One region of the Pseudoalteromonas sp. DY56-GL22 genome, then DNA from elsewhere that is predicted to be linked to it. Evidence: predicted binding sites of a transcription regulator. Region 1 holds the regulator's gene; each other region holds the start of a gene.

Region 1 (4,217 bases):
CTGATCCCAAGCTTATTGATTGCCTTTTCGGGCGCAGCTGCCGAGCAAACAGGCGCTCAAATTAGCATTAGCTCAGATCGCCAAGTCGGTAAACTAAAAGATGGCGTTGGCATATTCGAAGGTAACGTAGAGATCGTGCATGGTGATCGTCGCATTACAGCAGAGCGACTTGAGGCACATGGCGGTGACACCGAAGGTACAGTCGAATTAATTATCGCTACAGGCAAACCAGCTTACTTCGAAGAAAAGCAAGCTGATGGTACCGTGATGAGCGCCAGCGCCGAAGAAGTTCGTTATGATGTTGCGAAACGCTTCTTAACACTCAATGGCGAAGCTGAAGTCACTCAAGCGGGTCAAAAAGTAACGGCAAAAAGCATTACCTATGATATGGCTCAACAGCTGATCAGCGCAGAAAAAGACGAAAACTCAACAGATCGTGTACACACTATTTTAGTGCCTGTAGAAAATAAAAAAGACGATAAAGGCCAACCATGAGCACATTAAAAGCAGAGCTTTTAGCTAAAAGCTACAAAGGCCGCCAAGTGGTTAAAAATGTCGGTCTTGAAGTTGAAGCGGGCAGTATTGTTGGCTTGTTAGGGCCAAATGGTGCAGGTAAAACCACCACCTTCTATATGATTGTAGGCCTCGTACCAAGCGACAAAGGAAAAATAAGCATCGATGATAACGATATCACGCTTTTGCCAATGCACAGCCGTGCGCGCTTAGGTATTGGTTATCTACCACAAGAGTCGTCTATTTTTCGAAAATTAACAGTTTACCAAAACTTGATGGCCATATTAGAGACCCGCAAAGATCTTAACAAAACAACGCGCGAAGAGACGCTTAACAACTTATTAGATGAATTTAGCATTCAACATATTCGCGATAGCCAAGGTATGGCACTGTCAGGTGGTGAACGACGCCGCGTTGAAATTGCACGTGCATTAGCCGCTAATCCTAAATTTATCCTTTTAGATGAGCCTTTTGCTGGTGTTGATCCTATTTCGGTGTTAGATATAAAGAAAATTATTGAGCACCTAAAAAATCGTGGTATTGGTGTACTTATTACTGACCATAATGTTCGAGAAACCCTTGATGTTTGTGAAAAAGCCTACATTGTTTCTCATGGGGAGCTAATTGCATCAGGCACACCTGAGCACGTATTAGCTGACCAAACTGTACGTGATGTTTATCTAGGCGAGCAATTCAGGCTGTAACCATTACGCCACCGACTAGAGCATCTGCTAGACTTATACAATGACAATAAATCGATAACAGTGTCCTCACCGTTACCGATAACTTAAAAAGGATTGTTAGGGATACATGAGGCAATCATTACAGCTGCGCATGGGCCAGCAACTTACAATGACTCCACAACTGCAACAAGCCATTCGCTTGTTGCAGCTCAGTACATTGGATCTCCAGCAAGAAATTCAAGAAGCGCTTGATAGTAATCCTCTGCTTGAAGTGGAAGAAGCGGATTACAACGAAGAAAGCATCGGTAAGAATGAGCAAAAAGCGGAGTCTGACGATGTACAAGTCAGCGCGTCTGCCGACGAAGCACCTAGCGAATTCGAGCAAGAAAGCAGTGATGCTCTGAGTAAGGATACGGTTAGCGATGACTTAGCTATGGATGTTACGTGGGATGAGTACATGAGTGCCGCCCCATCAACATCGTCTGGGCCAATGCCTGAAGACGAGTCTATTTACCAAGGTGCTTCAACAGAAACACTGCAAGAATATTTAATGTGGCAACTACAGCTCACACCATTTAGTCCTACCGATGAAGCGATTGCCGTTGCCATCGTTGAAGCTATCGATGACTCAGGTATTTTAACGGTTAGCTGCGAAGATATTGTCGAAAGCTTTAATCAAAATAATGATGAAGAAGAAATCGAACTCGATGAAGTTGAAGCTGTCTTAAAAAGAATACAGTTATTCGATCCAGTTGGTATCGGCGCGCGAAGTTTACAAGAGTGCCTGTGTATACAACTTCGTCAATTCGATGCCAATACGCCATATTTAGCTGAAACTAAAATGGTTTTATCTGAGCATATCGAATTATTAGCAAGTCGCGACTATCGCACTTTAATGAAAAAGACTAAGCTTAAAGAAAACGAGCTTAAAGAAGTGATGACGCTCATTCACAGCTTAAATCCTAAGCCTGCGGATAGCATAGTACGCGAAGAATCTGAGTACGTCATACCCGATGTATCAGTGAAAAAAGTGAAAGGCCGCTGGGTAGTCGAGTTAAACCCAGATTGTATGCCAAAAATTAGAGTGAATAGCCAATATGCAGCGATGTCTCGCTCTGTTAAATCAAGTAGCGACAGCCAATTTATTCGTTCTCACTTACAAGAAGCAAAGTGGTTTATTAAGAGCTTAGAAAGCCGTAACGATACTTTACTAAAAGTGACCAACTGTATCGTGCAACAACAGCAAGCTTTCTTTGAACATGGCCCAGAGGCAATGAAGCCAATGGTGCTAAACGATGTCGCTGAAATGGTCGAAATGCATGAATCGACGATTTCTCGGGTTACAACACAAAAATATATGCATACCCCAAGGGGAATTTTTGAGTTGAAATATTTCTTCTCAAGCCATGTCAGCACCGAAAATGGTGGTGAGTGCTCTTCTACAGCAATTCGCGCTTTAATCAAGAAGTTAGTTGCTGCAGAAAACTCGGTTAAACCATTGAGTGATAGCAAAATTGCAGATATATTGGCTGAGCAAGGAATTAAAGTAGCTAGACGTACAATTGCAAAATATCGTGAGTCTCTAGCAATACCTCCGTCTAATCAGCGTAAAAGTCTGATTTAGACGTTTTACATAGAAGGAAAATGCTTATGCAACTAAATTTAACTGGTCGCCACGTAGAAGTCACTGATTCATTAAGAGACTATGTAAACACTAAGTTCGCAAAACTAGAAAGGCATTTTGATCATATTAATAATGTTCATGTCATTTTAGATGTAGAAAAATTAAGCCAAAAAGCAGAAGCAACTTTACATGTAAACGGAGGCGAGTTGTTCGCTTCTACAGAACATCAAGATATGTACGCAGCAATTGACTCATTGATCGATAAACTTGATCGCCAAGTCATTAAGCATAAAGAGAAATTAGCTCGACATTAAATTATGAAACTTAGTTCACTTACTAATCAGGACTGCAGCAAAGCTGCGGTCCTTTTTAATAGCAAAAAAAGAATTCTTGAGTATATTAGCGAGTTAGCTCACCAGCAGTTTCCTCATTTATCTCAACAAGATATCCTAGATGCTTTTCTGAACAGGGAAAAGTTAGGTAGTACAGGTATCGGCCGAGGAATAGCTATTCCCCACGGTCGAATGAGTGGTGCTGATGAACCTCATGCATTTATTATTGTCAGTGAATCTCCCATCAATTTTGATGCGATAGACAATCGTCCCGTTGATATTTTTGTGGCACTCATCGTACCAGATGGCGATTGCCAGTTGCACTTGAAGACCTTGTCAACAATTGCTGATAGACTTAAAGATAAAGATTTTTGTAAACAGTTGCGAAGTGCTACAAGCGATCAGCAACTATTTCAAGTAATTGCATCAGAGGCATAAATGGAATTAATAATTATCAGCGGTCGCTCAGGCTCGGGCAAATCGGTCGCTTTACGAGTTCTTGAAGACTTAGGCTACTACTGTGTTGATAATATTCCTGTCAACCTACTGCCTTCGCTCGTGCGAAGTGTTTCTGATAATTATGACAAAATTGCCGTCAGTATCGACGTACGTAACTTACCGAAAGAGCAGCAAGAGTTTAATGATATTCTTGAGTACCTGCCAGGTTTTGCTAACCCAACACTATTCTACCTAGATAGTGATGATCAAACCCTAATCAAGCGTTTTTCTGAAACTCGCCGTTTGCATCCATTATCGATTGATTCTTTACCGCTTGATCTTGCCATTAAACAAGAAAAAATCCTGCTTGATGTGCTGATCACCCGCGCTGACTTTATGATTGATACCACTGATTTGAGTGTTCATCAGTTAGCAGAATCAATTCGTGAAAAGATTTTAGGTAAGAAAGATAAAAAACTGATTATTACGTTTATGTCGTTTGGTTTTAAGCATGGCATTCCAAAAGAAGCTGACTACGTTTTTGATGCACGCTTTTTACCGAACCCACACTGGGAGCCTGATTTAAAGCCACTAACCGGCCTCGATCAGCCTGTCAGGGATTATTTA
Region 2 (4,217 bases), on a different contig from region 1:
CTTCACCACCCATAGGTTTGATGTTTAAGAATTTCGCAGGACCATCATCAAGCTCAACGCCTTTTGTTAGAGTGCGTAGCGTTTCGTTAGTCACTTCACCAAACACACGAGCTGAGTACTCACGCTCTACTTCGTAGCTTGGGTGCATTAAACGGTTAGCAAGTTCACCATCGTTAGTAAACAGCATTAAACCTGCGGTATTAATATCTAATCGGCCAACTGCAATCCAGCGTTCGCCATCAACACGTGGTAAACGGTCAAATACCGTACGACGACCTTCTGGGTCTTTACGCGTACATAACTCACCTTCTGGTTTGTTATACATAAGCACACGACAAATACGGTCGGCTTTGTCTTCGATTTTCACTACGTGACCGTCAACACGAATTACATCGGTTGCTTCTACGCGGTCGCCTAAACGAGCCACTTTACCATTCACGCTCACGCGGTTGGCATCGATGTATTTTTCCATTTCACGACGTGAACCCACGCCAGCACGGGCTAATACTTTTTGTAACTTTTCAGTTTCTACATTACTCATTCAGATAGTTCTCTCACAGAAGGATCGCTCAATAGCTGGTTGATTTTACTCTCCTGAAGTTCAGGTAACGGCGGTAATTCATCTAAACCAGCTAATGAAAAATAATCTAAGAAAGCGGATGTTGTGGCATACAACGCTGGGCGCCCGGGCACCTCTTTATGGCCAACAACTCTAACCCACTCTCTTTCTAATAAGGTTTTAATTATTCCTGAGCCAACAGCGACCCCCCGTACTTGTTCAATTTCACCACGGGTAATAGGTTGTCTATAGGCAATCAAGGATAACGTTTCTAGTAGTGCTCGTGAGTATTTAGGTGCGCGCTCTTGCCATAAGTTTGCCAGCCAAGGCGCTAAACTAGCGCAGGCTTGAAACCTGTAACCGCTGCCTACTGCAACAAGCTTAATGCCTCGGGTTTGATAATGCGTTTGAATTTGTTCAATTGCATTATTAATGCGCGGCATAGATACGCTTAAATCAGCTAATACTGTCTCTTTTAAATGACGTTTAGACACAGGTTTTCCAGCAACAAAAATCGCGGCTTCTATGATTTCGACTAACTGTTCATCACTGATACGTTTTGTGGCCATTGCTACTAAAGGTCATTTTAAATCACTAACGCTCTATTATGACAGAAGTCGGCCAAGGTTGGAAAAATTATTGTAAAAAAGCCAGTGTAAAACACTGGCTTTGGGGGATATTTATAAATGAATTTTGAAATTAGCTATTTTTAACCATTTCAAGGGCATCATCTTCGGCAACGTCGCTGCCATATTTGCTAATGTAATTAACAAACTCAGTGCGGCTTATACGCTTATCTTTGTTGCTATCCATATAGCCAAAGTGATTTGCGATATCGTCGTCATCGGCTTCTTCAATTGAAACATAACCATTTTTGTCGTTATCTAACGATTTAAAGTCATTTTCGATTGGGTCAAATTTAGCGATTTCAGCTTTAAATGCTGATTCAGATACCTCACTATCAGCTGCCACCTTGCCTGTATTTAATTGCATATATGCATTAAATTCAGTACGGCTGATTTGCTCGTCCATATTGGTATCGATGTTTGAAAAATGCTCCCAAATTGCATCATCGTCAGCTTCTACCTTAGAGATATAGCCGTCATTGTCATTATCTAGACTGCCAAAATCGCTGTCGATTTTTGCTAAAGAGTTACTTGCAGAACATGCTGAAAGACTTAGTGCTGCTAAAATTGTAGATGCTAAAGTTAACTTTTTCATAAGACATTTCCTTGTAGTCGATTAGATTCAATTAGACTATTTCAAGTTGAATGCCAAAATGCCTTATTGACTAAAATCAAGCACTTACAATCTAGTTAAGTTACTGTTAAGCCTATGATTTAGCAAGCTTTTCATAGGTTGCTGTAATTTTTTCATAAAAAAAGCGCTCCGAAGAGCGCTTTTTACAAATAACAAAAATGCCGTTATTAGATAGCTGCGTTTTGGTAACGCTTAACGAAGTCTGTTACTGCTTCGCCATTACATTTTAACGTGTTTAAGTTGCCAATTTTTTCACGCACAGGTGTTAAACCTTTTTTGAGTGCAGTGATGCAAAGTTGAGTTTCTTTTTGCTCATTTTTAGCAAACACTTCAATCGATGCTTTTGCTACTTCTTGTGATTGTGCTTTTTTTGCAATTTCACGAATGTCAGTACCGTTACATAAAATGCTTTTTGAAAAACGTGACATTGAAATGCCATGCTTTGCTGCTTCTTTACGTGCAGCGGTAAACCCTTCGTTTGCACTTAAGCTACATAACTTCGATTCAATACTGTTATCAGCTGAAAAGTAGTGCGGGTTGCTTGCTAATGAGCCAAATGAGATACATGCAAGAGAAAGCATCACTAATTGTTTTTTCATGGTTTACCTTTAAATAGTACATAATATGAACGGGTGGTTTGCGCGCATTATATAAACAAAAATAAGCAGATCAACTGAATTATTTATTTAATTTAATAATTAATAGTGAGTTAACAATGTTTTTAAATTAAGCAGCAATTGATCAACATTTACCCAATTTGATTTTCGTAATTAGCTTATGAATAAGCCCTAGTTTGATGATAGAATTGCGCTAAACACTGAAACAAAAATAATAGGTGCACCATGAAGGTAATCTCATTTAACATTAACGGCCTGCGCGCTCGTTTACACCAATTGCAAGCCGTAATTGATAAACATCAACCAGATATTATTGGCTTACAAGAAATCAAAGTACATGATGAAGCCTTCCCTCTCGAAGACGTACAAAAAATGGGTTATCACGTTTATTTTCACGGTCAAAAAGCACATTACGGCGTGGCAATGTTATGTAAACAAGAGCCAAAATCAGTTGTTAAAGGCTTTGCAACCGATACCGACGAATCACAGCGTCGTATGATCAGTGTTACCGTGACACAAGAAAATGGTCGTGACCTAACGGTGATGAATGGCTACTTCCCACAAGGCGATAATATTGCCCACGAAACCAAATTCCCTTATAAGCGTCAGTTCTATAAAGATTTAATGACTCACTTAGAAGATAACCACACGGCTGATCAAGATGTTATTGTGATGGGCGACATTAATATTTCACCGACCGATCTCGACATTGGTATTGGTGAACCAAACCGTAAGCGCTGGTTAAAAACAGGTAAGTGTTCTTTCCAACCTGAAGAGCGTGAATGGTTAAGCACTTTATTAAACTGGGGCTTTAAAGATACCTTCCGTGAACTTTACCCAGAAAAAACTGAGCAATACTCGTGGTTTGATTACCGCTCAAAAGGTTTTGATGACAACCGTGGTCTACGTATTGATGTGATCTTAGCAACTCCAGCTCTTGCTGAGCGTTGTGTTGAGTCTGGTATCGATTACGAATTGCGAGGTATCGAAAAACCATCTGATCATGCGCCAATTTGGTCAACATTTAACGCATGATAGACACATTGCAATGGCAGCTCCCTTTATGGAGCTGTGTGGCTATAATACTCTGGCTCAGCTTTGATAAGCAAAGCGCATCACAATTATTGGCAACGCCAATAAGACAAGTTGGTGTGCTCGCATGTGCTTTAGTACTTGCGGTACTGTGGCGCATTAAAGCGGGGATATTGCCAGGCCTCGAATTGCATATTTTAGGGGTTACTTCAGTGACCCTAATTTTAGGTTGGCGACTGGCTATTTTTGCAAGTACCTTGGCGAGTTTGTTGTTAGTGCTGGTTGCACAATTGCCAATCAGTTTATTGCCTGTGCATTTGTTATTTACAGCGTTCATTCCAATTACGTTGAGCTATCTGTGCTTTGTAATTTGCTATACCTATTTACCAAGACACTTTTTTATTTATATCTTTTTATGCGCGTTTTTAACCGCTGCTGTTATCGCCTGTATTAAAATACTTACCAGCGGTGTGTTTTATTACTTGCTTGGTGATTACAGTTTTATTGAGATTTCAGAAAATTATCTGATTCTGTGTGCCATAATTTGGTTTCCTGAAGCAATGCTCAATGGCATGGCCATTACCTTGATGATCACCTATCGCCCTCATTGGGTTAAAACCTTTTATGATAAGGACTATTTAGACTCATGAGTCTTCACTACCACTGCCCGCTTTGCAAACTTGAACTCACTCTAAACGACAAAACTTACCGTTGTGACAATAACCACAGTTTTGATATCGCCAAAGAGG
Region 3 (4,217 bases), on a different contig from region 1:
TACTTTCATCGATAAATTACGTGCAATGATGCTGAATACTGCAGCACAAGCTGAGCAATTAAGCCAAGCCGCAGCCCAATTGAAAACCGTATCGCAAAAAACCAATGATGAAATTCAGCAAGAAAAGCAACAAGTTGATAGCGTAAGTGCGGCAGTAACCGAAATGGCCTCAACTGTTCTCGAAATTTCACGTAACGCGCAACATACCAATAATGCAGCTGAAGAAGTGCAAACCATTACCGCAGATGGCACTAAGCGCTCAACTCAAGCTCAGTCAGTCATGACCGCTCTTGCAAGTCACATTGGTGAAGCGTCTAAAGTCGTTGCGGGTCTTGAACAAGAAAGTGGCAATATCGGCGCGGTGGTTGATGTTATCAACTCAATCGCTGAGCAAACTAACTTACTGGCACTTAACGCAGCGATAGAAGCAGCCCGTGCTGGCGAGCAAGGCCGAGGTTTCGCAGTTGTTGCTGATGAAGTTCGTTCACTAGCAAGCAGAACGCAAGAGTCAACAGATGATATTCGCAACATGATCAGCCGTTTACAGCAAATTGCCCAACAAGCATCGACCATGATGCAACAAGGTCAAGAGCGTGCTGAAGGCTCAGTTGAGCAAACACAAATTGTATTGCAAGCATTGCAAGATATCGCGCAATCTGTGACAAATGTACAAGATCAAAGTCATCAAATTGCGACTTCGACAGAGCAGCAAACTGTGGTTGCAGAAGATATTAACAATAGCTTGGCAGCGATTAATCACTTAGTGAATAGCACTGCGGATCATGCCCATGAATTGGCGGATGAAGCACGTGATTTGAATGAGTTAGCAGAGTCTCTAAATAAGACAGTAAATCAATTTAAGTTATAAAGATAAATTGCTGAAGTAGTTAAAAACCCGATGTCACCTGAAGATGACATCGGGTTTTTATCGTCAGCCTTCCCTGTTAATCGTGGCGCAACCGCTTTCGCGTGTTCCATAAATTCGTGCCACTGTTGCTTGTTCCATAAAGCAACTCCATTATTGGTCAATCCTTGTTTTGATTGCGTTTGTACTTGTTCCATATAGTCTCCTCCTTACGCTAGCTTCATCCGTTTGGGCTCCAAGCCTAAGCTTAATCCTTGCTGTCATCTCCATTCACCTTATCCATAAAGCGTTGCCATTGTGCGCTACTCCATAACGCCTTGTTACTTCCTTGTTGTCCTTTGTGCTTAGTTACATTATCCATACTGTAAACTCCTTGCGCTTTATCGTCCGTTACTCCTACAGCCCTTCCTTGCTGTGCTCCATTACCCATCCTTGTAGATTAATGCGGTGATTATCGCTTAGCGATGATATACACAGCATGAATCAAACCTGGAATATACCCTAATAGAGTTAAAAGAATATTAATCCAGAACTGCGCACCTAAACCTACCTGTAAAAATACGCCGAGAGGTGGAATTAAAACCGATAAAATAATACGTATTAAATCCATGACTCACTCCTTGAAAAAGATAAGCCCAGCCAAAGCTGGGCTATATAGGGCTTGCTATTATTCAGCAACAATCGTTAATTCATCGATTACTTTGCGAACATCTTCAGCGTTTTCAGCAATGCTTACCGCTAATTGCTTTTCTGCATCAGACTCAACAGTACCTTTTAGTGTTACTACACCGTTGTCGGTATCAACATCGATATCTGTACCACCTACTTCTGAGTTAAATAAATAACGTGTGGTGATTACAGTACTGATTTTTGCATCGGTTAAGTCGCTTTCTGCAGAATCAGCTTTGTCTGATTTCATGTGCTTAGCTTTCATGTTTTTAACAACCGTTAGTTTGTTATCAACAGAGCTAACACCGTCTAGGCTAAGAACTAACTCTTCAGCAAGCTCTTTATCTAATTCGCTATCAACTTTACCTGTAAGTACAACCTTGCCATTCGTTACATCAGTGTTGATGTCAAAGTTGTTAAGGTTTGTGTTCATAAGAAGCACAGTTTCCGCCTTACCATCAATCCAAGCATCTTTACTTTCATTTTCCCAGCTGCTTGCCTGAGCTGACATGCTAGTTGCACCAATTACTAAAGCCGCAATCATAGATTTGTTAAAAGTGTTCATAATCTTTCTCCTTTTGATTAAAGACAGTTTAAATAATGCGACTATGATGCCAACTATTTATTCTTTAAATTTCAGTAGGTTAAACACCTATTCAGCGGTGATTTATATTCATTTCGGTAAAGATTTACAAGCTGCTCGGTAAGATGTTCACAATGTTGCAAAAATAACCATTTAGTTGCTGATTTTATTAATCTGTGGTTAATTTAACGAAATTGCTTATTCGTCTAAAAAGACAACCTCATGATTTATATAGAAATAAAATCTGGCCTAAGCTTTGCTTTGTAATTAATAACTAAAGAATCACCTTTAAAATCACAACAGGGAACTACCATGGCCGTTAAACTTGAAGACCGCCCAATCGATCAAGTAAGAGAAGAAGTCATTGATCAACTCATTTATAACTACAGTCATGCTGTTATTTCAGCCGAAGCATTTGAACGCCGCCTAGATCAGGCAATGGAAGCCACCAGCAACGAAGTACTGGTTGAGCTTGTTGCTGATTTAGATCTGAAAGCGGATATTGACTACAAATCGCAAAAGCATGCGCAATTTAAACCTCACTACAGCCACAGCAGCGACAACGAAAGCCTGCAGCTACGCAGTATTCTGGGCTCAAATGAGCGCAGCGGCCAATGGGTAGTACCAAAAGAAATTCACCTAACCAACTGCTTAGGTTCAATTGAACTCGACTTTAGCGAAGCAATTTTCCAACATCAGCACGTCACCATTTACGTGAACTGTATTTTAGGTAACGATGAAATCTACGTACCAGAACATGTAAATGTGGTATCAAAATTATTTAGCGTAATTGGTAGCGTAGAGAACAAATCAGTCGCCTTAAACAAAGGCCAAGGCCCAACCATCACTATTGAAGGTAATGTATGGCTAGGCTCAGTCGAGATTTCAGTTAAACGTACCATGAAAGAAAAGTTCATCAGCTTCGCCAACAGCCTAAAAGCCAGTTGGAAAGAGATGAATAAGGTGCGGTAAAGTTGTGAGATGCTAGGTGCTAGGTGCTAGGTGCTAGGTGCTAGGTGCTAGGTGCTAGGTGCTAGGTGCGAGTTATCGTAGCCGCAGTTTTACATCGCGCAATATAATAAGATAACGCGCGAAATAAATTTCACGCCTACATCAAAGACATTTAATCGCACAAAGAGGTTAAGAGACGCTGCGCTTTAGAGGAAGTAAAAAATGATCTTGTGGTTTACTCATTCTCTTCTCATTCACTTCTCTTTGTGCAAATATTTTCGCGCGAAATAAACTTCACACCTACATCAAAGATAATTAATCTCACAAATAGATAATGAGGCGCTGCGCTTCAGAGGAAACAAGAAAAGATAAATATCACTTCCTCATTCTTTCCTCATTCTCTTCTCTTTGTGCAAATATTTTCGCGCGAAATAAATTTCCCGCCTACATCGTAGGCGTCACGCTTGCTTGGCGCGTCGTACATACAACGCCATTCCATCAATCAATGCCTGACCTACAAACAACACCGCTCGGCTCAAAACTGACAGCTGATAGCTGACGGCTCCTTCACAAGTCATTATTCCTCTCACTCGGGATATCACTAAAATACTCTACAAACTCAACTTCAAAACCTGCTGGGTCGATGAAATATACATTTTTACGATAAGGATTTTCTGGGCCGTGTTTATCAATTTCATAACCAGCCGAAGCCAGGCGTTCAACTATGGCATTAATATCGTTTGTCACATAGGCAAAATGAGCAAGACCTACTTGGTGGCCGGCTAAATCACGGTTTTCAGCTTCACCGTTATCGCTTAATGCAAGATATTGGTAATCATCACCAAAGTGCAGCCACTTGCGCGGTTTGCCCGACCATTTGCTATCGCCTTGGCTACGCACACGCCAGTGCGGGAATGCCGCTTTATAAAAGTGCAGCATGGCATCAACATTACTAACAACAAGGTTTACGTGTTCTAAATACATGGTAGTTTTCCTTTTTATTTTTAAACTGCCACCAAGATAAAACCTCAAGTTAAGTTTAGGTAAAGCTTTTTTTCAAATAAAAAAGCCCCACAAACGTGAGGCTTCAAAAATTGAGTAGTTATTGATGAATCAGCTACCAGCAACCTGCATTTGTTCTATCAATAC

What was found. The regulator sigma-54, encoded in region 1, starts transcription at its own class of promoters, with help from an activator protein. The targets are predictions, from matches to a motif close to GTTGGCACGNNNNTNGNNT.
Region 2: a site for sigma-54 is predicted at 1,820-1,838, ahead of NO991_RS07485 (EF-hand domain-containing protein). Genes of this name have one in related genera too.
Region 3: a site for sigma-54 is predicted at 2,135-2,153, ahead of NO991_RS18930 (BON domain-containing protein). Genes of this name have one in related genera too.

The regions. Positions count from the first base shown of each region.
Region 1 is NZ_JANHZR010000015.1:16,178-20,394, reverse strand. Features, by position in the region: gene lptA (lipopolysaccharide transport periplasmic protein LptA) at 1-495, shown strand, start outside; gene lptB (LPS export ABC transporter ATP-binding protein) at 492-1,217, shown strand; gene NO991_RS19865 (RNA polymerase factor sigma-54) at 1,324-2,820, shown strand; gene hpf (ribosome hibernation promoting factor) at 2,847-3,134, shown strand; gene ptsN (PTS IIA-like nitrogen regulatory protein PtsN) at 3,138-3,590, shown strand; gene rapZ (RNase adapter RapZ) at 3,591-4,217, shown strand, end outside.
Region 2 is NZ_JANHZR010000002.1:769,635-773,851, forward strand. Features, by position in the region: gene rluB (23S rRNA pseudouridine(2605) synthase RluB) at 1-541, opposite strand, end outside; gene scpB (SMC-Scp complex subunit ScpB) at 538-1,128, opposite strand; gene NO991_RS07485 (EF-hand domain-containing protein) at 1,259-1,780, opposite strand; gene NO991_RS07490 (exonuclease III) at 1,987-2,418, opposite strand; gene xthA (exodeoxyribonuclease III) at 2,662-3,471, shown strand; gene NO991_RS07500 (energy-coupling factor ABC transporter permease) at 3,468-4,118, shown strand; gene NO991_RS07505 (putative RNA methyltransferase) at 4,115-4,217, shown strand, end outside.
Region 3 is NZ_JANHZR010000012.1:37,391-41,607, reverse strand. Features, by position in the region: gene NO991_RS18950 (methyl-accepting chemotaxis protein) at 1-868, shown strand, start outside; gene NO991_RS18945 (hypothetical protein) at 853-1,062, opposite strand; gene NO991_RS18940 (hypothetical protein) at 1,113-1,295, opposite strand; gene NO991_RS18935 (YqaE/Pmp3 family membrane protein) at 1,317-1,475, opposite strand; gene NO991_RS18930 (BON domain-containing protein) at 1,533-2,099, opposite strand; gene NO991_RS18925 (LiaF domain-containing protein) at 2,430-3,089, shown strand; gene NO991_RS18920 (VOC family protein) at 3,636-4,052, opposite strand; gene pmbA (metalloprotease PmbA) at 4,182-4,217, opposite strand, start outside.